Regions from separate parts of the Bradyrhizobium sp. 61 genome, predicted to be linked through region 3. Evidence: riboswitches for the same ligand, from Rfam matches in the RefSeq annotation. Region 3 holds a riboswitch; each other region holds the start of a gene.
What was found. A riboswitch is a leader RNA that binds a small molecule or an ion and turns the genes downstream of it on or off. The one in region 3 is predicted to bind cobalamin.

Region 1: it holds a riboswitch for cobalamin, as region 3 does, so the genes downstream of both, IVB46_RS10935 (TonB-dependent receptor) here and IVB46_RS23080 (TonB-dependent receptor) in region 3, are expected to answer to the same signal.
Region 2: it holds a riboswitch for cobalamin, as region 3 does, so the genes downstream of both, IVB46_RS10975 (ribonucleoside-diphosphate reductase subunit alpha) here and IVB46_RS23080 (TonB-dependent receptor) in region 3, are expected to answer to the same signal.

What each region holds. Positions count from the first base shown of each region.
Region 1 covers NZ_JADPIU010000035.1:105,092-114,952, reverse strand. The annotation lists gene IVB46_RS10945 (hypothetical protein) at 1-291, opposite strand, end outside; gene IVB46_RS10940 (hypothetical protein) at 353-1,363, opposite strand; gene IVB46_RS10935 (TonB-dependent receptor) at 1,381-3,498, opposite strand; cobalamin riboswitch at 3,612-3,826, opposite strand; gene IVB46_RS10930 (hypothetical protein) at 3,902-4,123, opposite strand; gene IVB46_RS10925 (hypothetical protein) at 4,252-4,509, opposite strand; gene IVB46_RS10920 (hypothetical protein) at 4,612-4,824, opposite strand; gene IVB46_RS10915 (hypothetical protein) at 4,977-5,153, opposite strand; gene IVB46_RS10910 (adenylate/guanylate cyclase domain-containing protein) at 5,280-7,016, opposite strand; gene IVB46_RS10905 (lytic transglycosylase domain-containing protein) at 7,343-9,529, shown strand.
Region 2 covers NZ_JADPIU010000035.1:117,637-127,497, forward strand. The annotation lists partial or broken gene IVB46_RS10955 (MFS transporter) at 1-103, shown strand, start outside; gene IVB46_RS10960 (mandelate racemase/muconate lactonizing enzyme family protein) at 142-1,335, shown strand; gene IVB46_RS10965 (ribonuclease activity regulator RraA) at 1,348-2,127, shown strand; gene IVB46_RS10970 (nuclear transport factor 2 family protein) at 2,129-2,578, shown strand; cobalamin riboswitch at 2,964-3,182, shown strand; gene IVB46_RS10975 (ribonucleoside-diphosphate reductase subunit alpha) at 3,304-6,207, shown strand; gene IVB46_RS10980 (ribonucleotide-diphosphate reductase subunit beta) at 6,218-7,372, shown strand; gene IVB46_RS10985 (GNAT family N-acetyltransferase) at 7,448-7,906, shown strand; gene ilvD (dihydroxy-acid dehydratase) at 8,319-9,861, shown strand, end outside.
Region 3 covers NZ_JADPIU010000064.1:268,955-278,815, reverse strand. The annotation lists gene cobF (precorrin-6A synthase (deacetylating)) at 1-415, shown strand, start outside; gene cobT (nicotinate-nucleotide--dimethylbenzimidazole phosphoribosyltransferase) at 426-1,478, shown strand; gene IVB46_RS23085 (histidine phosphatase family protein) at 1,485-2,057, opposite strand; cobalamin riboswitch at 2,129-2,331, shown strand; gene IVB46_RS23080 (TonB-dependent receptor) at 2,446-4,818, shown strand; gene IVB46_RS23075 (PepSY domain-containing protein) at 4,831-6,252, shown strand; gene IVB46_RS23070 (aspartate/glutamate racemase family protein) at 6,373-7,113, shown strand; gene hydA (dihydropyrimidinase) at 7,125-8,534, shown strand; gene IVB46_RS23060 (NAD-dependent succinate-semialdehyde dehydrogenase) at 8,714-9,861, shown strand, end outside.

The sequences.
Region 1 (9,861 bases), on a different contig from region 3:
GACAAAGCCCCAGGCGATGGTGCTGCCATCGATGGGATAGTGCAGCACGCCGAAGCCGATGGTCTGGTTCACGAGCCAGGCGCCGGTGACGACGAGCAGCGCCGGACGCATCGGCAGCATCGCGGCGGCGACGACGGCGAACGCCGCAAACGGCGTCGCGCAGGCAAGCGCGAAGCTCGCGAGCGCGCATGACACCGTCAGCAGTGCAAAGCAGAACATCGGCGCGAGACGCGACGCGACCGGATGAAGGCGGAAACGGTCGGCGTGGGGCGGCAGGATGGTGACAGTCATGGAACGATCTCCTTGTGGGATTTGTAGCACAATTTTGCTGGAACGCGGCATCACGTCTGACTCAGTGAAGAGCCTCCATGGGATCTTCAGTCTCGGCTGGATCGCGCCGGTCGTAGGCGGCAAGCCAGGCGGCGAGTGCCGCCGTGTGCGGCTCCTTGGCCGCCAATTGGCGCAAGGCCACGCGAACGGTGGCGCGCGCCGTGCGATCGGGCGGAAGCGTCACAATCTCAGGTCCCCGCCCCTTCGCGACCGCCTCGACCACGGCCCTCTTGCACGCCGTCAGCTCAGGCAGCCCATAGAGTTCGAGCAGCGCCTGGAAGGCTGCGTGATGATCCGGCCGAAACGCGCGCTTGCGGCCGAGCTGATCGCGCAGCGGATGGGCCGGATAGAGATGCGCGCAGGGGATCCACCCCTCAGGCAGCGGCTCGGTGGCGGCATGGGTGCGGCGATGCGCGAGCAGCTTTGGCAGAACGTGGGTGTGCGGGCCGTCAGGGCTTCGCCCGCCCGGCGGCGGGATCGGCTGGAATACCTCGGCGCGCCCGATGCGGCTGATGAAGACGCGGTGCGGGTTGGCGGCCAGAATGATCCGCATGGCATCGCTTTCGGGCGCGAACACGGATTGGCCCGTGCGGCTCCTGAGTGCGGCGACGGCATCGGCATCGCTGACGCGGATGCAGGCGTCGATCTGCAACGTTCCGAGACCAAGGTCGAACAGGATGCCGCTGCGATCCCTCCTCAGGAGCGCCTCGACATCCGGACCGAGCTCGGTCAACACGGTACGACCACTCATGGCGCTGGCTTCATGCGGAAGACACAGCGCGATGCGGTGGCTCCAGCTCTCCGTGGTCGGCGATTCCGATGCGATCAGGCGCAGATCCGGGTGGGAGACAACGCGTATCCCACCCTTCTGCGTCACGGCGCTGATCCCGTTGCGAGACTGCTCCATATCGAAGGCCTCACCGGGCTCGCGTGTGAACTCGGCAATGGCACCGAACGTGCCGACGCTCCAGCCGGCCTCAGCGTCGGCAAGCTGGCTTGCGATCAGGTCCATGAGCGGATCGGCCGTCGTCATGAGGCTTCTCTCTCTCGCTATCTGACGTCGTAATTCGCCAGGCGAATGCCGCCATAGACGCCCAGTCCCGGCTGCAGAAAGCCGGTCGGATTTTGATAGTGCACATTGGCGAGATTATCGACCCGGCCGAACACCTTCACCTGGTCGGTGACCAGATATTCGGCTGCGACGTTGACGACAGTGTAGGCCGGAGCCAGCAGACGCAGAATGCTGAAGTCGCGGCTACCATCGACGAAACTCCCGACGTGCAACACGGTTGCGGAAAGTGTCAGCGGATCGATCGGATTCCAGATGACATTTGCGCTCCACTTCTCCTTCGGACGCCTCAGCAGCTCCAGTCCCGCCGTCGCATCCACCGCGCGGGTCAAAGTGTAGTCGGCACGAACGCGAAGCCGGTCCGTGATCGCAGCCGCGACGAAGCTCTCCGTGCCCTCCGTGATCGCCTTGCCGATATTGGTGTTGGTGCTCGTGAACGTCACGGGATCGAACGTGCTCTGGATCAGGTCGGTAATGTTGTTGCGGAAGTAGGTCGACCCGAAGCGAACGCGATCGCCAAACAGGGGTTGCTCGAAGCCGGCGTCGTATCCGACGCTTTCCTCTGGCCTGAGGTTGGGATTTGCAAAGAAGAAGAACGCGGGAAAGCTGACGTAAAGCTGGTTGAGCGTTGGCGCCTTGAACCCCGTACCGTAGCTTCCCTTGAACTTCGTATCCGTGACCGGCACGATCACGGCAGACGCCAGACGAAAGGTCGGATGTTCCCCAAACCGCTCGTTATCGTCCTGCCGGACGTTGGCCGTGAAGAAGACGCGATCCCGGAACTGGGACTGCAGCTCCATATATCCGGCCTTGTTGACGTTTTGCGCCGAGACCGTCGCCGTTTGCAGTGTTTCGGTCTCATGCTCCGCGCCAATGATGACATTGTTGTTGGGCGCGAGCTGGGTCGTGGTGTGCCAATCATACTTGACGCGGTCGCCGGTCGTGATCGTGGCCATCGCGTCGCCGGGCGAGATGTTGTAGTTCCAGTGATTGGTGTAGTTGACACCGAAATAGCTTTTCATCCGGTCGTCGAGAGCGGACCAGACCGCCTCCCCGCGCGTGAAGAGCTGGTGCACCGTCTGCGTGCTTTGCGCGGCCGCGGGAAAGCTCGCGGATGTGACGGGATCGAAGGTGTCTCCGGTAAAGCGCAGGGTGGCGTCGGTGTACCGCGCCACGCCGTTGAGCGTGAGGTTTTCGCTCAATTCGGCGCCAAGCTTCGTCGAATAGGTCATGTTGTCGTAATAGTTGCCGATCGCCTTCTGCCCCGGCGGGAGCAATTCGACCGGCGTCACCGGCACGTCGTTCGCGTGGAAATGCGCGACGTTGAAGGCATAGTTGAAGGGGTCCTGTGAACCGCTCAGACCTGCAGTTTGATTGAACGTTCCGAACGAGCCTCCCTCGACCGAGCCGGTGGCGCGGGCGGGACCGTCGCCCTTCTTCGTCACGATGGAGATCACGCCACCCAGCGCGTCTGCGCCGTAGAGACCGCCCTGCGGACCGCGCAGGACTTCGATCTGCTGAATGTCGGAGGTGAGCAACTGGCCGAAATCAAACGAACGGTTCGGGTTGCCGGGATCGCTGACATCGATGCCGTCGATCAGGACCTTGGTGTGGTTGGAATTCGTTCCGCGCATGAAGATCGACGTCTGTCCTCCCGGACCGCCGGTCTGCACGAGGTTCAGGCCAGGAACCGCGCTCAGCGCATCGGATGCGGTCCGGCGCTGATCGCGCTCCATGTCTCTGGCGGTCAGAACCGTCACCGAGCTCGCAACCAGATTGGTCGGAGTGACAACGCCCGTCGGACTGACGACGACCGTCGGAAACAGGTTGGCCGCGGATACCCCGGCAACCGGGGGCGACGCCGGCACCAGCTCGGGCTTCGGCAGCCGAGCGACGCGCCGCTGCTCGGGCCGGTCGGGCGCAGGCCGCGCGGCTTGCGGCTTGGCCGCACGCTCGGTCGGTGCGACCTCGACCGGCGGCAGCAGATCGGGCGATGCCGACTGCTGCGCCTGGGCAATGGACAGATCGAGCGAATACAGGGAAACGAACGCGACAACGCCGGCGCGGAAGCGCCTGGCGGCAAAGACAATACGGGACACTCTTGTAACCTCGGTATGACGTCAGTGGCACGTCACAGCGAACGAGGTTTCACGGCGGAGCTTTCGATTGCTCCGGTGAAGCTAATGTCTGTACTCCCCGACCGACATCTTCGCGTGTGACCACGGCTGACGGCAGGTCTCCTGGCTCGCGGGTCGTTACCTTACGTCGCCTTCCCAGGACCGAGATTCCCAGTGGCATATGACGAAAGATTCACCGCTTACAGTTGCGGGGGCAGCCGTGGCGTTGAGAATATCCCGGTATCGGGAAAACCTCGCACCACGTTCCCTTTTGATCTCCGTGAGGAGAACCGTCACCGGCCAATCTACGGGGCGGGCAAGCGGAGAGTCAATCGGCCGGTTGCATGACGGGCAAAGCACCGCACCGGAGATTGAGCCGGCGCAATCAGGCCGGCTCCCGCTCCGAACGCGTCCTGATCACCGCCCGCTCGCCGGCATCGACGAGCTGGCCGATGCCGGTGCGGCCCGCGAGCGCGCAGCGGATGATGTTCTCGGCAACGGACCTGCGAAAGCAATGGTCCTCGCCGACCGGGCGATTGCGGCAGACCCGATCCAGCGCCAGCTTCATGTTGATCCGGGTGCGGGTGTCGAAATGCTCGCTGATCATTCGCAGGGCCTCGATGCGTTGATGTCGGAGCGGAAACGCGTGGGCGTAGGCCGGGTTCCAAAAACGGACCGCGCAAGGCGTTGCGCAGAGCCGACTACGCCCGATCTCTTGGTCCTGTGACGGGCGGGCTACGCCCGACCTCTTGGCCGCTGGGCCTGAGCCCAGGCCGCGGTGACATCGCGCAGCGGAGCGTCGATGCGCCGGATCGGGGTCAGCTCACCGGAGGCCGAGATAATGGCTGTCTCCTCGCGGCGACAGCGCGGGCACACGAAGCGGACCTCGTGCGGCGACGAAGACCAGCTCGAACGTTTGACGTTGGCCGCCATCGGCCATGCATCGCAATGCGAGCACGACACCAGGAACCGACCGGGATCGAGCATACCCATTCCATAGGACTCCGCGTCCTACCTGCCCCTTCAATGACTAACCCATGTGAATCGTTCCGGTGCCCGAGCACCCTCAGCGCTAGCTCCAGCCCGCGCCGCCGCTCAGTGGGCACCCTTGAGGGTGCATGACGTGGTGCAGGTGACGGTGTTGCCGTGGTCGCACGCCTTGCAGGCGGCAACGCACTGGTTCATGTCGCGGGGATTGTAGGAGCTGTAGTGCCGCATCGCACAGACCGGGGTCGAGCCGGTGATGTCCTGCTCCTGGTTGCAGGCGGCCGTCATGAGCGCGAAGATAAGGACTGCGAGAAGGCGCATGGGATTGCCCTGGTGAGGAGCGGCAAAGCGACGTCAGCGAGATGCGCTGCACCGCAACGGACCTCGGCATTCCCAATGCGAGCAATCATGATCGCGACGCTCGCATCCTCAAAGGATGCGCGCCAAACATTAAGAACGGATTGCAGGCGGCGTCAGGCCGCGGCCTTGGTCGCGATCGCCTTCCGCATATCCACCGCCAGCTGACGATACTGCTCCGAGAGTCTCAGATAGAACTCGCGCTTGGTGCTGTCGGTGGCGAGCTTGGCAATCAGCTCGCATTCGGCGGTGAGCGTCTCGAACCGTTCCAGCCTGTCATGAAGTTCTGTCATCGGCGTGTCCCCATCAAACGCCACAAGGGACGTCAAACCTAAGCCCGGGAATTAGGTCACTGCGAACATCGTTATCGAGTAGAAGCGTTTTTTCCGGCAAGGGCGGTGCCGGCCCGACAAGAACAGCTATTTCTGCTCCAGCCGCCAGGCGCCGTCCCAATTGGCGTCCGGCGGATTGGCCTCGAACTGCGCGATGCGGCCGAGCAGCGCGCGCGAGGGACCGTCGCCGGGCACGGCTTCGAGCGCTGCATTGAACGCGGCGCGAGCCTCGTCGAAGCGCTGCGCGCGGTAGGCGGCGAGGCCTTCGGCGTAACGCGCGCGCAGGCTCTCCTGCGGGACGCTAAGCCCGTGCGCCTTGCTCATCACCTCGAAAATGGCCTGCGATGCGCTTTGGCCGGCCACCGCCAGACGATCGATCTCGCGCAGCTCGAGGTTCGAGCCGATCGCGTCCGCCGTGGCCTGCGCGATCAGGATCCGCGTGCCGTAGATCTTGTTGACCAGCTCGAGACGCGAGGCGAGGTTCACGGCGTCGCCCATCACGGTGAAGCTCATCATCAGCTCGGAGCCGATGCTGCCGGTCAGGACCTCGCCGGTGGCAATCCCGATGCGCAGATCGCAAGGGCCTGGCATGGCGCGGATGCCGAGCAGGTCAGGCAATTGCTTCTGCAACGCCGGCACCTCATCGGCCATGTCGATGGCGGCGTAGCAGGCGAATAGCGCCGGCTCGTCCTCCTCAATGAAGGGAGGGCCCCAATAGGCCATGATGGCATCGCCGATATATTTATCGATAACGCCGCGATGGCTCCGGATCGGCGCGGACATCACCGTGAAATAGTGGTTCATCACCTTGACGAGGCCGCGCGGGGTCATGCCCTCGCTCATCGAGGTGAAGCCGCTCATGTCGGAGAACATGATGGTCATCACCCGGCGCTGGCCGTCGATGGCGACCTCGGGCCGGTCGATCAGCCCCTGCGCCACCTTGGGATCGATATAGCGGCCAAAGGTCTCACGGATCCGCTCGTTGTGCCGCAGCTGCTCGATCATGCGATTGAAGGCGGCGGCGAGTTCGCCGATCTCGTCCTGGGTCGAGACCGTGATGGTCTTGTCGAAGCGGCCCGCCTCGACCTCGCGGGTGCCGGCGAGCAACAGCCGCACCGGTCGCGTGATGCCACTGGAGACGAGGAGCGCGAAAGCAAATCCGACCACCGCCGCGAGGATGGTGACGATGCCCGAAATGATCATCGCCTGGTGCTGGCGACCGATCACTGTCGCCGTACTGGCGAAGACCTGCTTCAGCATGTCGGCGCGGATCGCGTCGATCTTCTGGTTGAACTGGTCGCGTATGGTGTCGAGATGCTCCAGGGTCCCGCGCGCCTCCGTCATCTGCTTGCCTTCGACCTGCTTGAGGAGTTTTGCGTGGTCCTCATTCATGTCGTGACGCAGCTCGGTGAGAGCGGTTTCGATGCGGGTCTCGATCCGCGCCAGCCCGGCATTGTCGGAAGGCGTCCTCTTGTCGTCGATGATCGCGTTGATGTGCGTGCGCGCGGCCTCGGCTTCCTCGTCGATCTTCCGATCGGCCTCCTCGAATTCGCGCAGGCGCGCCGCGTAGGCCTCCTCCTCCGAGGGGGCCTGCATCTTCATCATGACCATCCGCCGAAGCGCCACCGAGCGCTCCAGCGAGCGGATGTTGGCGCGCGCCAGATGGCCGTAGGCCGGAATGTAGCGATCGGTCAGTTCGTCGAGCAGGACGCCGACCTGGCTCGACATCACCATCGAAAGAATCGCGGTGACCAGCATCAGGACGATCAATCCGAGGGCGATCCCGACGATCTTGCGCCTGATCGACTGGTTGAAAAGTGGCATGAGCGGTGGGGGTAAGAGCTGAAAGGACCGGTTGGGAACTCAATACACCGGTTTTGGCGGCGGGAACACGCGCAATCTGGCCCTTGCGACGCCCCTGACCGCGCGCAACCGTCGCGCGAGCCCTATTCGTTAACAAAGGTTGAAGGCATTGCCCTTTCCGCCATTTCGGAAGTTCCCGAGTTCCCATCGGTATTTTGCCGCATTGTTGAAGGAGCGTGAGGACTGCGAAACGATGTCGTGGCATCGTTTTGGGTGTCGTCTTTGATTCTCAAGCCGCATGTCGTCGCGGACCTTGGTTTGTAGTGGTTTCGCAGGGGGACCATCGAATGAACCAGTGCCTACGCTCGCTCGCGTGTGTCGTTGCCGTGGCCGCATTGGCCCTTCTTCCTGCCGAGCTGGCAGCGAAGAGCAGTCACAAATCGTCGGCGTCAAAGAAAACGCATGAGACGAAAGCCGGCGGCAAGCAGCGTCACGCTGCCGCGAAGTCGCGCCATGGCAAGCACGCCGAGGCCAAGCGCAAGTCGAAGAAGAACGACGAGCCCTCGGACAAACAGGCAGCCCCGCCGCTCACCGGCGACCTCGCCGCGCTGAAGGACGCCATCGATCTCGCGCGCAAGGGCAAGACCGACGATGCGAGCGCGGCGCGCGACCGCATTGCCGACCCGGCCGGACAGAAGCTCGCCGACTGGTTCATGCTGCGCCATTCCGAGAGCACGGCACCTTTCAAGCGCTACGCCGCCTTCCTCGCCGCCAATCCGGACTGGCCGAGCAGCGCCCTGCTCCGCCGCCGCGCCGAAGCGCGGCTGTGGCAGGAGAAGAGCGACGCTGCGACCGTGCACAAGTTCACGATGGACCGGCCGACCAGCGCCAAGGGCAAGTTCGCGCTCGCCCGCGTGCTCCTGAGTGAAGGCGACAATGACAGGGCTACGCGTCTGGTGCGCGAGGCCTGGCGTACGGACGAATTGTCCGAGCGCAGCGAGGAGGATTCCTACGAGGCGTTCCGCGATCTCCTGACCGCTGACGATCATCGCGCCCGCATGGACAAGCGCCTCGGCGCCAAGGACTATGCAGGTGCGCGTCGCGCGGCCAAGCGGCTTGGCGAAGATGCGCTCGCAATCGTCAAGGCCTGCTCGGCGGTCACCGGCAAGGCCAACAAGGCCAAGGATTATCTCGAGGACGTCTCGACCGAAGCACGCCGCGATCTCGGCTACGTCCTCTGCCGCGCGCAGTGGCATCTCCAGAACGACCGCATCGACGACGCCGCCGAGGTGATCCTCGCCGCCGCGCCAGACACGATGGCGGCCCAGGACACCGATGCCTGGTGGCGCGAGCGGCGCCTGCTCGCGCGAAAGCTGCTCGACCAGGGCAAGTTCAAGACCGCCTACGACGTGGTGCGCGCGGCGGCGGTGCCCGCGATGGAAGTCTATCGCGTCGACTACCACTTCATGTGCGGCTGGATCGCGCTGCGCTATCTCGACGATCCCAAGGCGGCCATGATGCACTTCGCCGCGATCGACGAAGGCTCCGCCAATCCGATCGCGCTGTCGCGGGCGCATTACTGGCGCGGCCGCGCGGCCGAGGCGATGGGGGCGACGGCGGATGCGCGCATGAGCTATCAGGCCGCCGCGCGCTATCCGACCGCCTATTACGGCCAGCTCGCACGCGCCAGGCTCGGCCTCGACGGGATCGAGCTGCGCCCGCCCTCGCCCGTGCTGGCCGCGGCCGATACACAGCCCGCGGACGAGCGCGTCCGCGCCGCCGAGATGCTCTACGGCATCGGCGAGCGCGACATGGTGTTCTATTACGCCGAGGATTTTGCCAAGGAGAGCACCGACGTCGCAGCGCTGGAAGCGCTCGGCGAGCTCGCCGGCCGGCGCAACGATGCGCGCGTGATGCTGGAGGTCGGCAAGTCGGCGCTGGCGCGCGGGCTTGCGCTCGACCATTACGCCTTCCCGACCATCGGCATTCCCGAGCACAAGCAGGTCGCGCCCGCAATCGAGACCAGCGTGATCTATTCGGTGGCGCGCACCGAAAGCTCGTTCGACCAGCGCGACAAGTCTGCCGCCAACGCGGTCGGGCTGATGCAGGTGACCCCGGAGGCGGGCCGCGATACCGCAAGACGCTTTGGCCTGACCTATGACTGGGACAGGATGGTGTCCGATCCCGTCTACAACACGCAGATGGGCGCGGCCGAGCTCAGCGCGCTGCTGTCGGAATATCGCGGCGACCAGATCATGACCTTCGCGGGCTACAATGCCGGCCGCGGCCGGGTGCGCGAATGGGTGCAGGCGCGCGGCGACCCGCGCGACCCCAAGGTCGATCCGGTCGACTGGGTCGAGCGCATCCCGCTGTCGGAGACGCGCAACTACGTCCAGCGCGTGATGGAGAATGTGCTGGTCTACCGCGCCCGGTTCGAGGGCAGCGGCACAGCCACGGCGAAGTCCGAGCAACGCGTCACGACGCACGAAGTCAGCGCGGCACCCACGGCAGCGGCCGCAGCCGCCGCGCCCTAGCTTCGCAACGCCGGGGCTGGACGCGGCGCGAAGCTGGATGCAGTGACTGCGGCAGCCGACTCTGCGCGGCTCGCATCGATAGGCTAGCCGTCACCTCCTTCCGTGGTCAGAAGGTTCGTGCGCGCGCAGAAATGCTTCCGTGAGCGCGCCCGAGAGCGCGCCGAATTGCATCATCCAGCTCCAGCTCGAAATGGCCGCTAACACCGTGACCATCTCGAGCGAACTGCGGTAAGGCCAGAGCGCTCCATGCTCGTCTGCTGATACCGGCGGTAGCAATCATACTCGCAGTACTGCCGTTGCGTGGACACATGCCGGACGTAGCTCGAGCCCAG
Region 2 (9,861 bases), on a different contig from region 3:
GCTGGCCGTGCTCTGTTACTGGGTCATCGTCGGGCCCATCGAGCGTCTCGTCATTCGCGAAGGCAGCGGGCTGATCCGCTCCGCGCCGGTCGCTGCCGAATGACATCATTTCCCGCAAATCCACCTCGATAGGAGAAAGCCATGAACTACCAGGTCAACGCGCGCATTATCGCCAACCCGCTCGCGGCAGGGCTCGCAGCCGGGGAAGCGACGACGGACCGGATCGCATGGGTGAGGACGTCGCTCGTCTTCCTGCCGCTCGCCCAGGCAATCAGCGATGCCAAGGTTCTCACCGGCCGGCAAAAACCCCTCACCGAGATCGCCTTCCTGTTTGCCGAGATCGAGACGGAGAACGGCCACAGCGGCATCGGCTACAGCTATTCGAAGCGTGCCGGTGGTCCGGGGCAGTTTGCGCACGCCAGGGAGATCGCCGGCGAGCTGATCGGCGAGGATCCGAGCGACATCGCGCGTCTGTGGGACAAGCTCGTCTGGGCCGGCGCCTCGGTCGGCCGCAGCGGCATGTCCACGCAGGCCATCGCCGCCTTCGACATCGCGCTGTGGGATCTCAAGGCCAAGCGCGCCAAGCTGCCGCTGGCAAAGCTGCTCGGCGCCCATCGCGATTCCGTTCGTTGCTACAACACCTCCGGCGGATACCTTTCGATGCCGATCGAGGAGGTGAAGGAGCGCGTCAGCATGGCGCTCGACAGGGGCATCGGCGCCATCAAGCTGAAGGTCGGCCAGCCCGACCCGATGGTCGACCTCAAGCGCATCGAGGCGGTTCGCAACCACATCGGCGACGTTCCGCTGGCGATCGACGCCAACCAGCAATGGGACCGCACCACGGCGCTGCGCTTCGGCCGCATCGCCGAGCAATTCAACCTGACCTGGATCGAGGAGCCGCTCGACGCCTACGACTACGAAGGTCATGCGGCGCTGGCAGCCGAGCTTGCGACCCCGATTGCGACCGGCGAGATGTTGACCAGCATCGACGAGCATTACGAGCTGATCCGCAACAATTCGGTCGATTTCATCCAGCCGGATGCGCCGCGCGTCGGCGGCATCACGCCGTTTCTCAAGATCCTCGCGCTCGCCGACCACAAGAAGCTCCAGCTCGCGCCGCACTATTGCATGGAGATCCATCTGCATCTGACCGCGGCCTATGCCCGGGAGCCCTGGGTCGAGCATTTCGAGTGGTCGGAGGCGATGTTCAACGAAAAGCTCGAGGTCGTGAACGGCCGCATGATCGTGCCGAACCGGCCGGGCCTCGGCTTCAGCCTGTCGGAGCAGGCGCGCGCCTGGGCCCGTGACGTCCACGAGGTCGGAAAGCGGCGCTGAGGGAGGATGGCCATGTACGAACCAAAGACGAAGCTTAGTCCCCTGGATCCGTCTGTCATCCGCCGGCTGAAGGATGTCTCCTCGGGTTCGCTGACCACCGAGCTGTTCAAGAAAGGCCTGCGCCAGTGCTTTCTGGTCGGGCTGGTGCCGATGAACAAGGACGCGGTCCGCTTCGCCGGTGAAGCTTTCACCATGCGGATGATCCCGGCGCGAGAGGATCTCGATACCATAGAGACGCTCACGCCGTATCCGAACGCGGACAATCTGCAGTGGGAAGCGGTCGAGAGCATCCCGCCCGGCCATGTCCTGGTGATCGACAGCCGTAACGATCCGCGCGCGGCATCCGCGGGCGCCATGCTGCCGACGCGGATGAAGGTGCGGGGCGCCGCGGCCATTGTCACTGATGGCGCGTTTCGTGACGGCCAGGAGCTGGCGCGGCTCGATTTCCCCGCCTATGCCCGGCAGGTCACGGCATCGACGCGGTTGTCGTATCATCGCGTCGCGGATCTGAATATTCCGATCGCCTGCGCCGACGTGGCGGTCTACCCGGGCGACATCATCGTCGGTGACGGTGACGGCATCACGGTCGTGCCACGGCATTTGGCCGCCGAAATGGCCGACCTCTGCGAGAGGCGGGACCAGCTCGAGAAGTACCTGTCGTATCGTATCAGTGCCGGCGAGCCGCTCTACGGCGTCTATCCGCCCACACCTGCCGTGCGCGCCGACTTTGAGGCCTGGAAAAAGGCCGGTGCGGATCCGGCGAGGGCCACGACGATCCGGGCGGGAGCCTGACATGAGCAAGACATCGCCCGCCGCCATGGAGGCGACGATCCGTCGCTATTTCGACGCCTGCAACGCCGCCGACTACGATGCCTTGATGGCCTGCTTCACGGCGGACGCGGTTCACTACTTCCCGCCCGGCTTGCCGGACATTCCATGGCGTGGCGCCGATACCATCGCGCGCAAATGGATCTGGTGCGTCGAGAATCTCGGTTCGCGATGGACGATCGAAAAGATTCTTTGCTCGTCGGCGTCGCCGGAAGCCGTGATCGAATGGACGCACTGGAAGCGCAAGCAGGGCACGGCGCTTCGCGGCGACGAATGGTACGCGTTCGAAGGGGCGAGCGGACGCATCAAGGAGATCAGGGCTTATTATGCGGCGCCCGCCGATCCCTCGGCCCGGATCTGCGAGCTCGTCGATTTCGACTATCGCGATCGCGGCTATCACCTTTCGTCCGAATAGCGTCGGGCGGCCGCGCCGTTCCTTGGCGGCGAGGGCGCCTTCACCGCCGTCATTGTGACGCGCATCGGGCTGACCAGCGGTCTGAATCGCCGGCCTGCGATGCGCGCCGTGCAGCGAAACGAGGACCTTTGCGGAGAAGCACCTCGGTGCAATCAGGGCGAAAATTGCGGAGCTGCGTGTGCTGGAAGCGACAGTGGCGTCGCTGGTGAGCGGCTGCGAGGCGACATGCAGCGGCAGCGTCGCGCCGGACTGTGTGATCTTGCAGTCGGGCCGTGGGTCACGCAGCGCGCCAAGCTGAAGAGCGATCCAAGTGCGAATTCCCGCATTCCACAGGGAACAGGGCTCATGACCCGCAACGAATCGTTGACACCCGGCTGCATATGTCACCACATGTGGGCGTCACGGTTCCGCTGGATCGCAAGATTTAGTGGCTAAGAGGGAAGCCGGTGAACCGCGCGAGAGCGCGGAATTCCGGCGCTGCCCCCGCAACTGTCAGCAGCGAGCTGCTTCCGAACAATCGTCACTGGTGCCTTTCGCACCGGGAAGACGGGAAGTGGGCGACGACCTGCGAGCCAGGAGACCTGCCGCGACAATCTGAACGTCCACGGGCGGGGTGTCCGGCGGTCGCTTGCATGCACCGCCCGGCAACTCTGCTGCCGGCGTTTCTGCAGCGTCCTTCCTTACAGCCCCGTTCAAACACAACGCGCGCATCACGGGGCCCATTGATGTCACTGAACCTGCACGACGCGGACACCGCTTCCGCACCCATCGTTCATTTGCGTCCACTATCGCTTGCGCCTGCTTCGAGCGAGCCGGCCATGCAGATCATCCGCCGCAATGGAAAAGTCTCGCCGTTCGATTCCGCTAAGATCGCGGTCGCCATGACCAAGGCCTTCCTCGCGGTCGAAGGCACCAGCGCGGTCGCCTCGCGCCGCGTCCATGAGAGCGTGGAGCAGCTGACGGCCGAAGTCGTCACTGCGCTGATGCGGCGGGCAGGCGAGGGACGCACCTTCCATATCGAGGACGTGCAGGACCAGGTCGAGCTCGCCTTGATGCGGAGCGAGCACCACAAGGTCGCGCGCGCCTATGTGCTGTACCGCGAGGAGCGGTCGCGCCAGCGCGCCGAGGAGGCGGCCGCGGAAGTGACGCCCGCTGTCGCGCCGGCACTTCATGTCACGCTCGCCGACGGTTCGCGCGTTGGTCTCGACACCAAGCGGCTCGCGCTGATTATCGGCGAAGCCTGCGCCGGTCTCGACGGCGTCTCTGCGGCACCCGTGCTCACCGAGACCACCCGCAATCTCTACGACGGCATCAGCCAGGACGAACTGGCACTGGCCTCGATCATGGCCGCGCGCACGCTGGTCGAGCAGGAGCCGAACTACGCCTATGTCAGCGCGCGCCTGCTGCTGGACAAGCTGCGCGGCGAGGTGCTGTCCTATGTCCATGCCGTGCCGACCTCCGCCTCGCAGGCCGATATGGCTGTACGCTATGCCGAATATTTCCCGGCCTACGTGAAGACCGGCATTGCCGCCGAACTGCTCGATCCTGAACTGGCCCGCTTCGACCTCGGCCGGATCGCGGCTGCACTCAAGCCCGAGCGCGACCTGAACTTCCAGTTCCTTGGCCTCCAGACGCTGTACGACCGCTACTTCCTGCACGTCCGCGGCAAGCGGATCGAACTGCCGCAAGCCTTCTTCATGCGCGTCGCGATGGGTCTTGCGGTTCGCGAGATCGACCGAGAGGCCAAGGCGATCGAGTTCTACGATCTGCTGTCATCGTTCGACTTCATGGCCTCGACGCCGACGCTGTTCAATTCGGGTACGCTGCGTCCGCAATTGTCGTCCTGTTTTCTCACAACCGTCTCGGACGACCTCGACGGCATCTTCAAGTCGATCAAGGACAACGCGCTGCTGGCAAAATATTCCGGCGGCCTCGGCAACGACTGGACGCCGGTGCGCGGCCTCGGCGCCCACATCAAGGGCACCAACGGCGAGAGCCAAGGCATCATCCCGTTCCTGAAGGTTGCCAACGACACCGCCATCGCCGTCAACCAGGGCGGCAAGCGCAAGGGCGCGGTCTGCGCCTATCTGGAGACCTGGCACGTCGACATCGAGGAATTCCTCGACCTGCGCAAGAACACCGGCGACGACCGCCGCCGCACCCACGACATGAACACCGCCAATTGGGTGCCGGACCTGTTCATGCAGCGCGTCGATGCCGATGGCGAATGGACGCTGTTCTCGCCTGACGAGACGCCCGATCTGCACGATCTCTATGGCGAGGCGTTCAAGACCGCCTACGAGGCCTATGAGGCCAGGGCGAAGGCTGGCGGCATGCGCGTCTTCAAGACCGTGCGCGCGAGCGACCTCTGGCGTCGCATGCTGACCATGCTGTTCGAGACCGGTCATCCCTGGATCACCTTCAAGGACCCCTGCAATCTGCGTTCGCCGCAACGCCACGTGGGCGTGATCCATTCTTCGAACCTCTGCACCGAGATCACGCTCAACACCTCGGCCGACGAGGTCGCCGTCTGCAATCTCGGCTCCATCAACATGCTCGCGCATGTCGGTCCCAATGGACTCGACCATGCCAAGCTGAAGCGGACGGTGACGACAGCAGTACGGATGCTCGACAACGTCATCGACATCAATTTCTACACGATCCCCGAAGCGCGCCGCTCCAACATGCGTCATCGTCCCGTCGGGCTCGGCCTGATGGGCTTTCAGGAAGCGCTTCAGATCCAGCGCATTCCGACCGCGTCCGACGCGGCCGTGGCGTTCGCCGACACCAGCATGGAGGCAATCTCGTTCCACGCGATCGAAGCGTCGTCCGATCTCGCTGCGGAGCGCGGACGCTATCCGAGCTTCGAGGGCTCGCTGTGGTCGAAAGGCATTTTGCCGCTCGACTCCATCCAGTTTGTCGCCGATGCCCGCGGCGGGCTCGACGTCGATCGCTCCGCAACGCTCGACTGGGATCGCCTCCGCAAGAAGGTCACGTCCAGCGGCATGCGCAACTCGAACGTCATGGCGATCGCGCCAACGGCGACGATCTCCAACATCTGCGGCGTCTCGCAGTCGATCGAGCCGAACTATCAGAACCTGTTCGTGAAATCGAACATGTCCGGCGACTTCACCGTCGTGAACGAGTTCCTGGTGCGCGACCTCAAGGCGAGGGGGCTTTGGGACGAGGTGATGGTCTCCGACCTCAAATATTTCGACGGCAGCGTCGGCCAGATCGACCGCGTTCCTGACGATCTGAAGGCGCTCTACGCGACCGCCTTCGAGATCGACAGCGCCTGGCTGATCGAGGCGGCCGCGCGCCGGCAGAAATGGATCGACCAGTCGCAGTCGCTCAACCTCTACATCGCCAATCCCTCCGGCAAGAAGCTCGATGCGCTCTACCGGCTGGCTTGGCGGCGCGGCTTGAAGACGACCTACTACCTGCGCTCGCGCAGCGCCACGCATGTCGAGAAATCGACGTTGAAGGGCACCGACGGAAAGCTCAATGCGGTGTCCGCGTCAGTGGCGGTGTCGCACGCGCCGATCATGATACCGACCTCTGCGGTGCCGGACCTCGACGGCATCAAGGCCTGCCGGATCGACGATCCCGAATGCGAAGCGTGCCAGTGAGGAGATGACGATGCTCGACTGGTCCGATACCGAAACCACAGCGGCCGCTCCTGCCGTCTCAAGTCTCGCCACCGCACTGCGTCCGCAGACCCAGCTCAAGCTCGAGCCGGCCGACCCGACCGGCTTAGGCGCGATCGATCGCGCCGGCGGCCGCGTCTCGGTCGACGAGAAGCGGATGATCAACTGCCGCGCCGACGTCAACCAGCTGCTTCCGCTGAAGTACAAATGGGCCTGGGAGAAGTATCTCTCAGGCTGCAACAATCACTGGATGCCGACCGAAGTTTCGATGCAGGCCGACATCGCGCTATGGAAGTCGCGGGACGGACTGACCGAGGACGAGCGGCGCGCGATCAAGCGCAATCTCGGATTCTTCGCGGCTTCCGAATCGCTGGTCGCCAATAACATCGTGCTGGCGATCTACCGTCACCTCACCAATCCGGAGTGCCGGCAGTACCTCCTTCGGCAGGCCTTCGAGGAGGCGGTGCACACCCACACCTTCCAGTATATCGTGGAAAGCCTCGGCTTCGACGAAGGCGAGCTGTTCAACATGTACCGCGAGGTGCCGTCGATCACGGACAAGGCGGCCTGGGCGCTCAAGCACACGCAGCACCTGGACGATCCGTCGTTCCAGACGGGGACGCCGGATAGCGACCGCGCCTTCCTGCGCGATCTCGTCGCCTTCTATGTCGTGTTCGAGGGGATGTGGTTCTACACCGGCTTCGCGCAGATACTGTCGCTCGGCCGCCGCAACAAGATGGTCGGCATCGCCGAGCAGTATCAGTACATCCTGCGCGACGAGAGCATCCATCTCAACTTCGGCATCGACGTGATCAACCAGATCAAGATCGAGAACCCGCATCTGTGGACGGCGGCGTTCCAGGACGAGATCCGCGGCATGATCCGCGACGCAGCCGAATTGGAGGCCGCCTACGGACGGGACACGATGCCGCGCGGCTTCCTCGGCCTGAATGCTGCGCTGTGCGAGCAGTACATGCACTTCATCGCCAACCGCCGCTGTGCGCAGATCGGGCTCGCTCCGGTGTTCGCCGAGGTCGAGAACCCGTTCCCGTGGATGTCCGAGGCAATGGATCTGAAGAAGGAGAAGAACTTCTTCGAGACCCGCGTCATCGAATACCAGAATGGTGGTGCGCTGACTTGGGAATAGCACCGATCATGGCTATGCCGCGGGCGTGTCACCTGTGCTTAAACGGTGGCACGCGTGCGGCAGCAGGGGGATGAGGTGGAGATCAGACGAGACGATCCGACGGCGCCCTATGTCGCCGATTTGTTGGCTCATCATCTCGAGGAGCTGCGCAGCGTCATGGCCGAGCGCGCGTTCGCTCTGGATGCCACTGGCCTTTCGGCTGCCTCCGTGACCTTCTGGACGGCTTGGCAGGACGATGTCCTGCTCGGGTTCGGTGCGCTGAAGGAGCTGGATCATACGCATGGCGAGGTGAAGTCGATGCGTGCCGCGCCGGCTGCACGGGGCACCGGGGTAGGGCGCGCACTGCTGAGTCATATCATCGCCGAAGCCCGCAGGCGGGGTTACGTGCACCTCAGCCTGGAGACCGGCACGGCAGCCCTGCACGCGCCCGCCATCTCGCTCTACCGCAGCGCCGGTTTCGTCTCCTGCGCGCCGTTCGCCGACTATGAAGCAAGCCCGCACAACCAGTTCATGCGGCTCGACCTGACGGATTGAACTGGGCGCTTCGCGCTCATCACTCCTGCCTCAGGATGACGGGGTTGGTACTGCGGACCGCCGCGACTCAGGAGAGGCACGCTCCGTTCCCGAGACCCGCGCTGGGGCGCGCCGGAGCGGCTTTGAAATCTAAAGTTGTGGATTGGCATAATCACGAGGGTATTACAGTAAGCCAACCCGTGTCTTCCCGGTAACGATTGTGCTGTCTCTGCAACACTCATCTTGGATTAAACCCTTATCTCCGTCCGTTCGCATCAGCGCCGCTTTTTAGCCACACCCGAACATGAATAAAATCGCTCTAAAGTTTGAAGGGCATCGGCGGTCTTCGAAGGACGGAAAATCCCAAGGTCGATTCAAATCTTGGCTCTGATTTTTCGGGTCTGAAAGGGTTGGCCGGGGAAACTGGTTTGCGATGGACGCAAAGACCGACATCAAGCAGAGGCTGCCGAGCCGTCACGTGACGGAAGGCCCGACGCGCGCGCCGCACCGGTCCTACTTCTACGCCATGGGTCTGACCACCGAGCAGATCCACCAGCCCTTCGTCGGCGTCGCCTCCTGCTGGAACGAGGCCGCCCCCTGCAACATCTCCCTGATGCGCCAGGCCCAGGCGGTGAAGAAGGGCGTCGCGTCGGCCGGCGGCACCCCCCGTGAATTCTGCACCATCACCGTCACCGACGGCATCGCCATGGGCCATGACGGCATGCGCTCGTCGCTGCCGTCGCGCGAGTGCATCGCCGATTCCGTCGAGCTGACCGTGCGCGGCCACGCCTATGATGCGCTCGTGGGCCTTGCCGGTTGCGACAAGTCGCTGCCGGGCATGATGATGGCGATGGTCCGTCTCAACGTGCCCTCGATCTTCATCTACGGCGGCTCGATCCTGCCCGGCAATTTCCGCGGACAGCAGGTCACCGTGCAGGACATGTTCGAGGCGGTCGGCAAGCACTCGGTCGGCGCCATGTCGGACGAGGACCTCGACGAGATCGAGCGTGTGGCGTGCCCCTCGGCGGGCGCCTGCGGCGCGCAGTTCACCGCCAACACCATGGCGACCGTCTCCGAGGCGATCGGCCTGGCGCTGCCGTACTCGGCCGGCGCCCCAGCACCGTATGAAATCCGCGACGCTTTCTGCATGACCGCGGGCGAGAAGGTCATGGACCTGATCGCCTCCAACCTCCGGCCGCGCGACATCGTGACACGGAAGGCGCTGGAGAACGCCGCCGCCGTGGTCGCGGCGTCCGGTGGCTCGACCAATGCTGCACTGCACCTGCCGGCGATCGCGCATGAGTGCGGCATTAAGTTCGACCTGTTCGACGTCGCCGAAATCTTCAAAAAGACACCATATGTCGCGGATTTGAAGCCGGGTGGCCGTTATGTCGCCAAAGACATGTTTGAAGTAGGTGGCATACCGCTTCTGATGAAGACGCTGCTCGACAACGGATTTCTCCACGGTGACTGCATTACGGTCACCGGTCGAACGATCGCCGAAAACCTCAAAAGCGTTAAGTGGAATCCGCACCAGGATGTGGTGCACCCGGCAGACAAGCCGATCACCGTCACCGGCGGTGTGGTTGGTCTGAAGGGCAATTTGGCGCCAGAAGGTGCGATCGTGAAAGTCGCGGGAATGTCTAACCTGAGGTTCACCGGTCCGGCGCGATGCTTCGACCGGGAAGAGGACGCCTTTGAGGCCGTCCAGAACCGCACCTATCGCGAAGGCGAGGTCATCGTGATCCGCTACGAGGGCCCCAAGGGCGGTCCCGGCATGCGGGAAATGCTTCAGACCACCGCAGCGCTGACCGGCCAGGGCATGGGCGGCAAGATCGCGCTCATCACCGACGGCCGCTTCTCCGGCGCCACCCGCGGCTTCTGCATCGGCCATGTCGGGCCGGAAGCCGCCATCGGCGGCCCGATCGGGCTGCTCGAGGATGGCGACATCATCGAGATCGATGCGGTCGTAGGTA
Region 3 (9,861 bases):
CGATCCCTCACTGTATGATTCCTCGCTGCGCATCGCGCGGCGGCTCGATCCCTTGCCTGATATCGAGGTCGTGCCCGGCATCACCTCGATCCAGGCGCTGTGCGCGGCGCATGCGCTGCCGCTCAACGACATCGGCGAGCCTTTCCTGGTCACGACGGGACGCCGCTTGCGCGAAGGCGGCTGGCCGCAGGGCGTCGATACCGTGGTGGTGATGCTCGACGGCAGCACGGCATTCCAGTCGCTCGATCCGGCCGGGCTGAACATCTGGTGGGGCGCTTATCTCGGCATGCCCGATCAGATCGTCATGTCGGGCGTTCTGGCCGAGATCGGCCCGCGCATCGTCGCCGCGCGACAGGATGCGCGCGAACGGCATGGCTGGATCATGGACAGCTACATTCTCAAGCGCAGGCCGTAAGCGAGGCAGCATGCTCCCCGATTGGGTCACCCGGAAATGCCCCGATGTCTCCGCCGTCCATCGCGAGGCGGCGCTCGCGCGTCAGGCGCAACTCACAAAACCGGCCGGCGCGCTCGGCCGGCTGGAGCAGCTTGCGGTCGAGCTTGCGGGCCTGCAGGCGACCGAGCAGCCGCGCGCCGCGCGAGTGCCGATCATCGTCTTCGCCGGCGATCACGGCATCGTCGCGCAGGGCGTGTCGGCCTATCCGCAAGGAGTGACCATCGCGATGATGGCGAATTTTGCCTCGGGCGGTGCCGCGATCTCGGTGCTGGCGCGTGAGCTTGGCTCAAACCTTGAGGTCGTCGACGCCGGTACGCTGGCGCAGGAGGCGATGGCAGGAATCGTCACCGACAAGCCGCGCAGCGGCACGCGCGACTTCAGCGTGGAAGCAGCGCTCACCCCCACGGAGCTGGCATTCGCCTTCGAAGCCGGTCAGCGCGCAGTCGCGCGCGCAGAAGCCAGCAGGCCCGATCTTCTGATCTTCGGCGAGATGGGCATCGGCAATACCACGACGTCGGCCGCGATTGCGGCGAGCCTGCTCGGCATCAGTGCCGAGGAGATCGCGGGCTGCGGTACCGGCGTCGACGCGGCCGGCCGCGCGCACAAGGCGCGCGTGATCGACGCTGCGATCGCGCGTCGCGGCGTTGCAGGCGCTTCGCCGGAAAAGATCCTGTGCGCCGTCGGCGGCCTCGAAATCGCGGCGATTTGCGGCGCCATCATTGCGGCTGCGCAAGCCCGCATTCCCGTGTTGATCGATGGCTTCATCGTATCGGTGGCAGCGCTGGCGGCGGTGCGGCTGAACCCGTCGTGCCAGCCATTCCTGCTGCCGTCGCATCAATCGGCGGAGCAGGGGCATCGGCTGGTGCTGCGTGCGCTGAACGTGCAGCCGTTGATCAGCCTCGATCTCAGGCTCGGCGAAGGATCGGGTGCGGCCATCTCGCTGCCACTGGTGCGGCTCGCGTGCAGCCTTCACAACGACATGGCGACCTTCGCGCAGGCCAATGTGCCGGATCGCCCGGCCTGATCCGGCTCAAGCCGCGCGCTGATTGACCGCGATGACGCGCCAGCCCGTGGCGAGCCGGTCGATCCGGGTCAGTGACAACGGATCGATCACGAAGCGTAGGGCCGCTTGTGGTGTCAGATCCAGCGCAATGCAGAGCGCGGCGCGGATGGTGCCGGAGTGAACGACGAGCGTTGCGGAGCCGGCGCCGATTTGCGCGAGACCCAGTCGGACGCGCGCGACCTGATCCTCAAAACTTTCGCCGCCCGGCGGCCGCGCGTGCGCCGGATCGCTCCAGAACTGCGCATAGGTCTCCCCGCCGGTCGCAGCGAGTTCGTCATGCCGCCGGCCGGTCCAGTCGCCAAAATCCTGCTCGCCAAATTCGGGCACCAACGCGGGTTCGAGTCCCAGCGCGCGCGCCGTCTCAACCGTACGTCGCGCCGGGCTCACCAAGCTCGCAGCATCTGGCGGAAGCCTCTGCCGCAACGCCTCCAGTTGCACGCGATCGCCGAGATCGGCGGGCGCGTCGGCCGCGTGGATCGTCCCTTTGACGCCGTCGACGGGCGCATGCCGTATCAGCCAGAGGAAGGTCTCGCCTTCCATGCCTATCTCCAAGGAAGTTGGTCGCTGTGGTAATAACGTCGCACCGGCACATTGACTCTGTCTTGTCGGTAATCCTAGATGGCTTTGACGGTTTCCCCGAGTGGGGATGAAAAGGGAATGCGGTGCGGGGATTTTGTCCCCAATGCCGCGGCTGCCCCCGCAACTGTAAGCGGCGAATCTTGCGTCACGAGCCACTGGGTATCTCGGTCCCGGGAAGGCGATGCAAGGTACTGACCCGCGAGCCAGGAGACCTGCCGTCAGCCGTGGTCACACGCGAAGATGTCGGTCGGGGAGTACAGACATTCGGCTTCATCGGAAGGCTCAAAGGCCGGAGGTGGGACCTGGTTCGCTGTGACGTGCCACTGACGTCATACCGAGGTCCCGAACTGTGTCTTCCATTCGTCTTGTACGACCGCGTTGCTTCCTGCTCGCTTCCGCCGCGCTTACTTCATTTGCAGTCGCCGATCTGCCCGCAGCGCTGGCGCAGCAGGCCCGCGAGCCGCTGCCGCCGGTCGAGGTGTCGCCCGCCCAATCCCGCAAACCGGCAAAGCCGGCGGCCCGGGACGCGCAGAGCCCACGCCGCGCAGCATCGCGCAGGCCCGCGGCCGCATCGGCCGCGGCCAAGCCCGTCGTGCCGACCGCGGCGGCGCAGACGCCGCTCAACACCAATGTGGTTGCCGAGAGCGCCTCGCGCCTCGGCCTGACCGTGCAGGAGACACCCGCGACCGTCGAAGTCATCTCGGCCGCGACCATGCGGGAGCAGGGCTATCGCACCGTGTCGGAGGTTGCGCAGGGCGCGGTCGGTGTCACCTCGGGCGACAATCCGGCCGAGCCCGCGGCTTTCTCCATGCGTGGCTTCACCAACAGCCAGATCAACATGCTCTACAACGGCATCAAGATCGGTCCGCAGAACATGACCTCGCGGATCACGGATACGGCCAATCTCGCAGCCGTGGAATTTTTGAAAGGTCCGGCCTCGCTGATGTCGGGCGAAGGTGCCGCCGGTGGCGCAATCAACTTGATCACGAAGCAGCCACACACCGGGCCGATCCGGAATGAGGCTGACTTTTCCTGGGATTCGCTCAACTCGTTCGGCGTCCACTACGGTTCGGGCGGCAGCACCAATTTGCAGGGGCTGGACTACCGCTTCGACATCAGCCGCGCCTCGCTCAATGGCTTTGCCGACGACACCAATACCAAGACGCTGGATGTGTCCGGTCAGCTCAATTACCGCATCTCCGACAGCCTCAAGATATGGGGCGCGATCGAGTACCGGGAAGATCGCTCGAAGGCCTATTGGGGCGCACCGCTAGTACCGATCGCCTTCAGCGGTTCGCATGCGACGAGCGGCATTGTTTCGGGCAATTACGTCTCGAACTTCAACAAAACGAATCTCGGTGCGATCACGATCGACGATCGTACCTTCAACACCAATTACAACGTTCTCGACAACCGCAACGTGGCACAAGAGGTGTGGCTGCGCGGCGGCTTCGAACTGAAGCTGGCGCCTGACCTGACGCTGAAGAGCCAAGCCTATGCCTATGGCGCGGAGCGTACCTGGTTCAACAACGAGATCGAGGCTTTCAATGCCAGTACGGGCCTGCCCAACTCGAACATGGTCGATCGCGAGCGCTTCTATGTTGCACATAGCCAACGCCTTGTCGGCAACATTACCGACCTGATTTGGGACGCTAATATCGCAGGCTTCGACAACCGCCTGGTCACGACACTTTCGTCCAGCTATCTCGATTTCGTCAGGCCAGGCGCGGCCAACTTCCCGGACGATTACGTTTCGCTCGTCAATCCCGACCGTGGCCTTTACGGCCTGCTCACGACGCAGCAGCAGACCGCGCGCATCGACAACGAGGCGCTGTCGTTCGAGGACCGGGTGAAGCTCACGCGAACCTTCGCGCTGGTCGGCGGCCTCCGCGTCGAGCATATCGGGCTTGACCGCAACTCGACCGACGCCGCCGGGCTGGAAAAGGCGAACTTCCCGTTCTCGAAGTCCTGGGCACCAGTGACGGGGCGCATCGGCTACACCTGGGACGCCGTTCCCGGCGTGACCTTCTTCAGCCAGTACGCCACCGGCGCCGACGTCTCAGCCAACAACATCTTCCTGCTTGGGCCAGCCCAGCCGCTCGACCTGACGACCTCGCGCACCTATGAGACGGGCGTCAAGCATCTGTTGTGGAACAACAGGGCGGAATGGTCGTTCTCGGCCTACGATATCCAGCGCAAGAACGTCTATGCGGCGGCTGGCGGCATGCAGCTCAACATCGCGGGACGGCAGGAGTCGAAGGGCGTCGAGCTCGCCGCGGCCGTGCGCCCGATCGAGCCCCTGCGGCTCTGGGGCAACATCGCCTATGTCGATGCACGCTATGCCGACTACAATTTTGCCGGTGGTTCGTTCTCCGGCAACACGCCGCCGAACGTGCCGCGTGTCGTGGCCAATGCCGGTGCGTCGTACCGGTTCTTCACGCCCTGGCCGGTGGAGCTCGGCATCACGGGCCGCTATGTCGGTGACCGCTACAACACCGATGCCAACGTCGTGACGATGAAGGCCTACACCGTCGCCGACGTCTACGCCTTCGTCGACATCCCGAAGACGGTGTTCAACGCGGTCGACCAGGCCCGTCTGGGCTTCCGCGTGCGCAACATCACCGACAAGCGCTACGCGATCTGGGGCGATCCGTTCTATCCCGACCAGATCCTGCTCGGCGCGCCCAGGACCTATGAGCTCTCGGCCGCGTTCAAATGGTAGGGCGCTGACCACATGATGAACGCGATCGTGCTGCTGCATCGCTGGCTCGGGATCGCGTTCTGCCTGCTGTTCGCGATGTGGTTCGCGAGCGGAATCGTGATGCACTTCGTCCCGTTTCCGTCATTGACGGAGGCGGAGCGCTTTTCCGGACTTACGCCGGTTGATCGCGGAGAGGTGAGGATTACGGTCGCGGATGCCGTCGCCGCGAGCGAGATCGCGGACGCCACGCGCGTTCGCCTGGTCCAGCGGAGCGACGGGCCGGTCTATGTCGTGTCGGACCGGTCGCGTGTGGGCGCGGTCCATGCCTCCGACGGACGGGGTGCATCGGTGACGTCCGCCGACGTCGCGGTCGGTATCGCGCGGGATCATGCCCGGCAACGCGCGCTCGATGCCGCGCGGGCGGCGATGATTTCGGGCGCGGATTATGATCAATGGAGCGTACCCAACGGCTTTGATCGACACCGGCCTCTGTTGCGCGTCGCTCTTGGCGATGCGGCCGGAACCGAGGTCTATGTCTCCTCGCGCAGCGGCGAAGTCGTGCTGGATACGACCCGCAGCGAGCGCGGGTGGAATTGGGCCGGCAGCGTCCTGCACTGGATCTATCCGACGGTCCTGAGGAGCAACTGGTCCCTTTGGGATCAGGTGGTCTCGACATTGTCGCTGGTGGCTTTTATCGCCGCGACGTTCGGCGCGGTGCTCGGAATTATCAGGATCAGGATTCGAGGGCGTCGGGTCTCGTCGCCTTATCGCGGCTGGCACGCACTGCATCACATCATTGGTCTCGTCGCGACCGTTTTCGTGCTGACCTGGAGTTTCAGTGGCTGGCTCTCGATGGATCACGGCCGGCTGTTCTCGCGCGGGGAGCTGACCCCGACCGAAGCGGGCGTGGTGTATGCCGCGCCTGACTGGACGACGGCCCCACCGGTCGGTCAGCCGTCGGCTCGCGAAGTCGAATGGTTCGCAGTCAACGGTGTTGTCTACCGGCGCGACCGGACTGGCCTTGCCAGTCAGACCTTGACCAAAACGGGGGAGGCGATCCGCAGCCGGCAGGTGGCATTCCTCGGCGAGAAGGATGTCCATGACCTGACGACGCGCCTTGCGCCGGGCTGTGGCGACCCATCCGTTCTGGCCGACAATGACGACTATCCCGCGCACTCCGTTGTCCCCGGAGCGCCCGTCTATCGCTCCCGATGCGGCGACCTCTGGTTCGACATCGACGGTGCCGACGGCCGCGTGCTGCAAAGACTGGATGCCTCGCGGCGGGCCTATCGCTGGTTCTATAGCGCGCTTCACACGCTCGATTTTCCCGTTCTCATGGCGCATCCGCGTCTGCGCGATATCCTGGTCGTCGGGCTCTGCTTGCTAGGGCTGGCATTTTCCGTCACTGGCATTGTCATCGGCTGGCGGCGCTTGCGGTCGACCTTCGCGGCTTGAGCTGCGTATCGAACAAATCATATGCGCCATGCAAATTGCGGGTTGCGCGGGCGATGGCAGGCGCGGATGATCGTCCGAGGGGCGCAGCGGTGCGCTCTCTCAATGGGGCGATCGTGATCGATGTCAATTCAGCGCAAGCGCCTCGGCATGATGACCCCATCGTCCAACTCGGTGCTGGAGCCCGTCACCAATTCCATGCTGCATGGCGTGGCCGGCGTCACCGCTCATTTCTCGCGCTTCCGCGTTACCGAGATCGCGCTCGATGCCGCGGCGCTGAATCAGTTCGACGCCTCGGTGATGCTGCCGGCGGCGGATCTGCTGGCGGATGCCAGGGTCGATGCCATTGCCTGGAACGGCACGTCGGCGAGCTGGCTCGGTACCGGCCGCGACCGGAGCCTGTGCGAGGCGATCGCGGCGCGGACCGGAATCCCGGCGACGACCTCGACGCTCGCCTGCATCGACGCCGTCCGCGCGCTCGGCGCCGGACGCGTCGGCCTGGTTCCACCCTATACGGACGACGTGCAACGGCGGATCGGCGATGTCTGGGTCGAGGAGGGGATCGCCCCTCACGCCGAGCGGCATCTCGGCCTGCGCGATAACTTTTCCTTCGGTGAGGTCACGCCCGCGACGATCGCCGACATGATCCGCGCGGTCGCGGCGGACGGCGCCGATGCCGTCGTCATTCTCTGCACCAATCTCGACGGCGCCGCGCTGGCGGCCTCGCTCGAACGGGAGTTGGGCATCGCCGTGCTGGACTCGGTCGCGGTCACGTTGTGGCGGACGCTCGAACTCGCCGGTGGCGACATCGCGGCCCTTGCGGCGTGGGGCCGGATCTTCCAGACATCAGCGATCATCAAGTGACGGAGACGCCTGTGACGCAGCTCGATCTCGCCATTCGCGGCGGCACCATCGTGACGGCCAGCGACGAGTTTCGCGCCGATATCGGCATTCGCGACGGACGCATCGTCAACATCGCCGACCGCATTGAAGGTGCGGCGCGCGAAATCGACGCGACAGGTCTGCTGGCGCTGCCGGGCGGGATTGACAGCCATGTTCACATCTCCCAGGCCTCCGGCTCCGACGTGGTGATGGCCGACGATTTTGCTTCGGCAACGCGCGCGGCGGCGGCCGGCGGCAACACCATGGTGCTGCCCTTCGCGCTCCAGGAGAAGGGGACGTCGCTGCGCACCTGCGTCGAGAACTACCGCAAGCTCGCCGAGGGCGAATGCTACATCGATACCGCCTTCCACCTCATCATCTCCGACCCCACCGCGGTCGTGCTCGGGCAGGAGCTGCCGGCTCTCGTCAAGGACGGCTACACCTCGTTCAAGGTGTTCATGACCTATGACGACCTCGTGCTCAGCGACAAGCAGTTGCTGGAAGTGTTCGACGTCGCGCGCCGCGAGGAGGCGCTGGTCATGGTCCATTGCGAGGGCTACGACGCGATCCGTTTCCTCACCGCCAAGCTCGAACGCGAGGGCCACATCGCGCCCTATTATCACGGCGTGTCGCGGCCGCAGGCCGTCGAGCGCGAGGCGACGCATCGCGCCATCAGCCATGCCGAGGTGATCGGCGTTCCCATCATGATCGTCCACGTCTCCGGGCGCGAGGCGATGGAGCAGGTGCGCTGGGCCCAGCAGCGCGGACTGCCGGTGCATGCCGAGACCTGTCCGCAATACATCACGCTGACGGCCGACGACATGAAGGGCCTGAACATGGACATGTCAGGCGCAAAGTATGTCTGCTCGCCGCCGCCGCGCGATGCCGAAAGCCAGCAGGCGATCTGGGAAGGCATCACCACCGGTGTGTTCCAGACCTTCTCGTCCGATCACTGCCCGTTCCGCTACGACGATCCCAAGGGTAAGCTGGCGCCGAATTCCCGCACCTCGTTCCGCTGGGTGCCGAACGGCATTCCCGGCGTCGAGACCCGGCTGCCGATCCTGTTCTCGGAGGGCGTCTCGAAGGGACGGATCAGCTTGCAGAAATTCGTCGAGCTGACCGCGACCAACCATGCGCGGATCTACGGGCTCTATCCGCGCAAGGGCTCGATCGGCGTCGGCTTCGACGCCGACGTCGTTCTATGGGATCCCAAATTGAAGAAGCCGATCCGGCAGGCCGACCTGCACCACGGCGCGGACTATACGCCGTGGGAAGGCTTCGACGTCACCGGCTGGCCCGTCACCACCATCGCGCGGGGCCGCGTGGTGTACGAGAAGGGCAGGATCGTCGGCGACAAGGGTGCGGGCGAGGTGCTCAGCCGCGGCAAGTCGAGCCTGGTGTGACGGAAAAATAATCGCATCGGGACGACGCCATGTCGTCTGTTGCGCATACCATCCTCGCGCTGCTGCGACATCATTGATCCCTTTTCGCCGGCCGCCTTTCGGTGTAGCTCTGCGCCCACTTGTTAGGCGACCGGGCGCCAATGCTGATCGCCGCCGAAATCATGCAGGAGACACCAGGGATGTACCCGAAAGTTCAGATGTTCATCGCCGGCGAGTGGACCGACGGCACCTCCGGCAAGTCGGAGGACATCCTCAACCCCGCCACCGGCCAGCCGATCGGCAAGACCCCGCACGCGTCGCGCCAGGACCTTGACCGCGCGCTGGAGGCCGCCAAGGCCGGCTTCGAGATCTGGCGAAAGACTTCGCCGTTCGACCGCTACAAGCTGATGCGCAAGGCCGCCGACATCATCCGCTCGCGCGCCGCCGAGATCGCACCCGTGATGACCATGGAGCAGGGCAAGCCGGTCGTGGAAGCGCAGGGCGAGACCATGCTCGCCGGCGACCTCATCGACTGGTTCTCGGAAGAAGCCCGCCGCGCCTATGGCCGCATCGTGCCGCCGCGGATGGGCAACGTCTCCCAGCTCGTGACCAAGGAGCCGGTCGGCCCGGTCGCCGCGTTCACGCCCTGGAATTTCCCGATCAACCAGGCGGTCCGCAAGATCTCGGCCGCGCTTGCCGCCGGCTGCTCGATCATCGTCAAGGGCCCGGAAGAGACGCCTGCAAGCTGCATGGAGCTGGTGCGCGCCTATGCCGACGCGGGCATTCCGGCCGGCGTCGTCCAGCTGGTGTTCGGCGTGCCGTCGGAAGTGTCGGAATATCTCATTCCGCACCCGATCATCCGCAAGATCAGTTTCACGGGCTCGACCGCGGTCGGCAAGCATCTGGCCGCACTCGCGGGCCTGCACATGAAGCGCGTCACCATGGAGCTCGGCGGCCACGCGCCGGCGATCGTGTTCGCGGACGCGGACCTCGACAACGCCGCCAAGATTCTCTCGGCCAACAAGTTCCGCAATGCCGGCCAGGTCTGCGTCTCGCCGACGCGCTTCCTGGTGCATGAGAGCGTGTATCAGCCCTTCGTCGACAAGTTCGTCGCGGCCGCCAAGAGCCTCAAGGTCGGCAACGGCCTCGACAAGGACACCCGCATGGGCCCGCTGGCAAACCCGCGACGCGTCGACGCCATGGAAGGTCTGGTCTCCGATGCTGTCCAGCGCGGCGCCAAGGTCCAGGCCGGCGGCAAACGCATCGGCAACGAAGGCTTCTTCTTCGAGCCGACTGTGATCACCGACGTGCCGCGCGATGCCCGCATCATGAACGAGGAGCCGTTCGG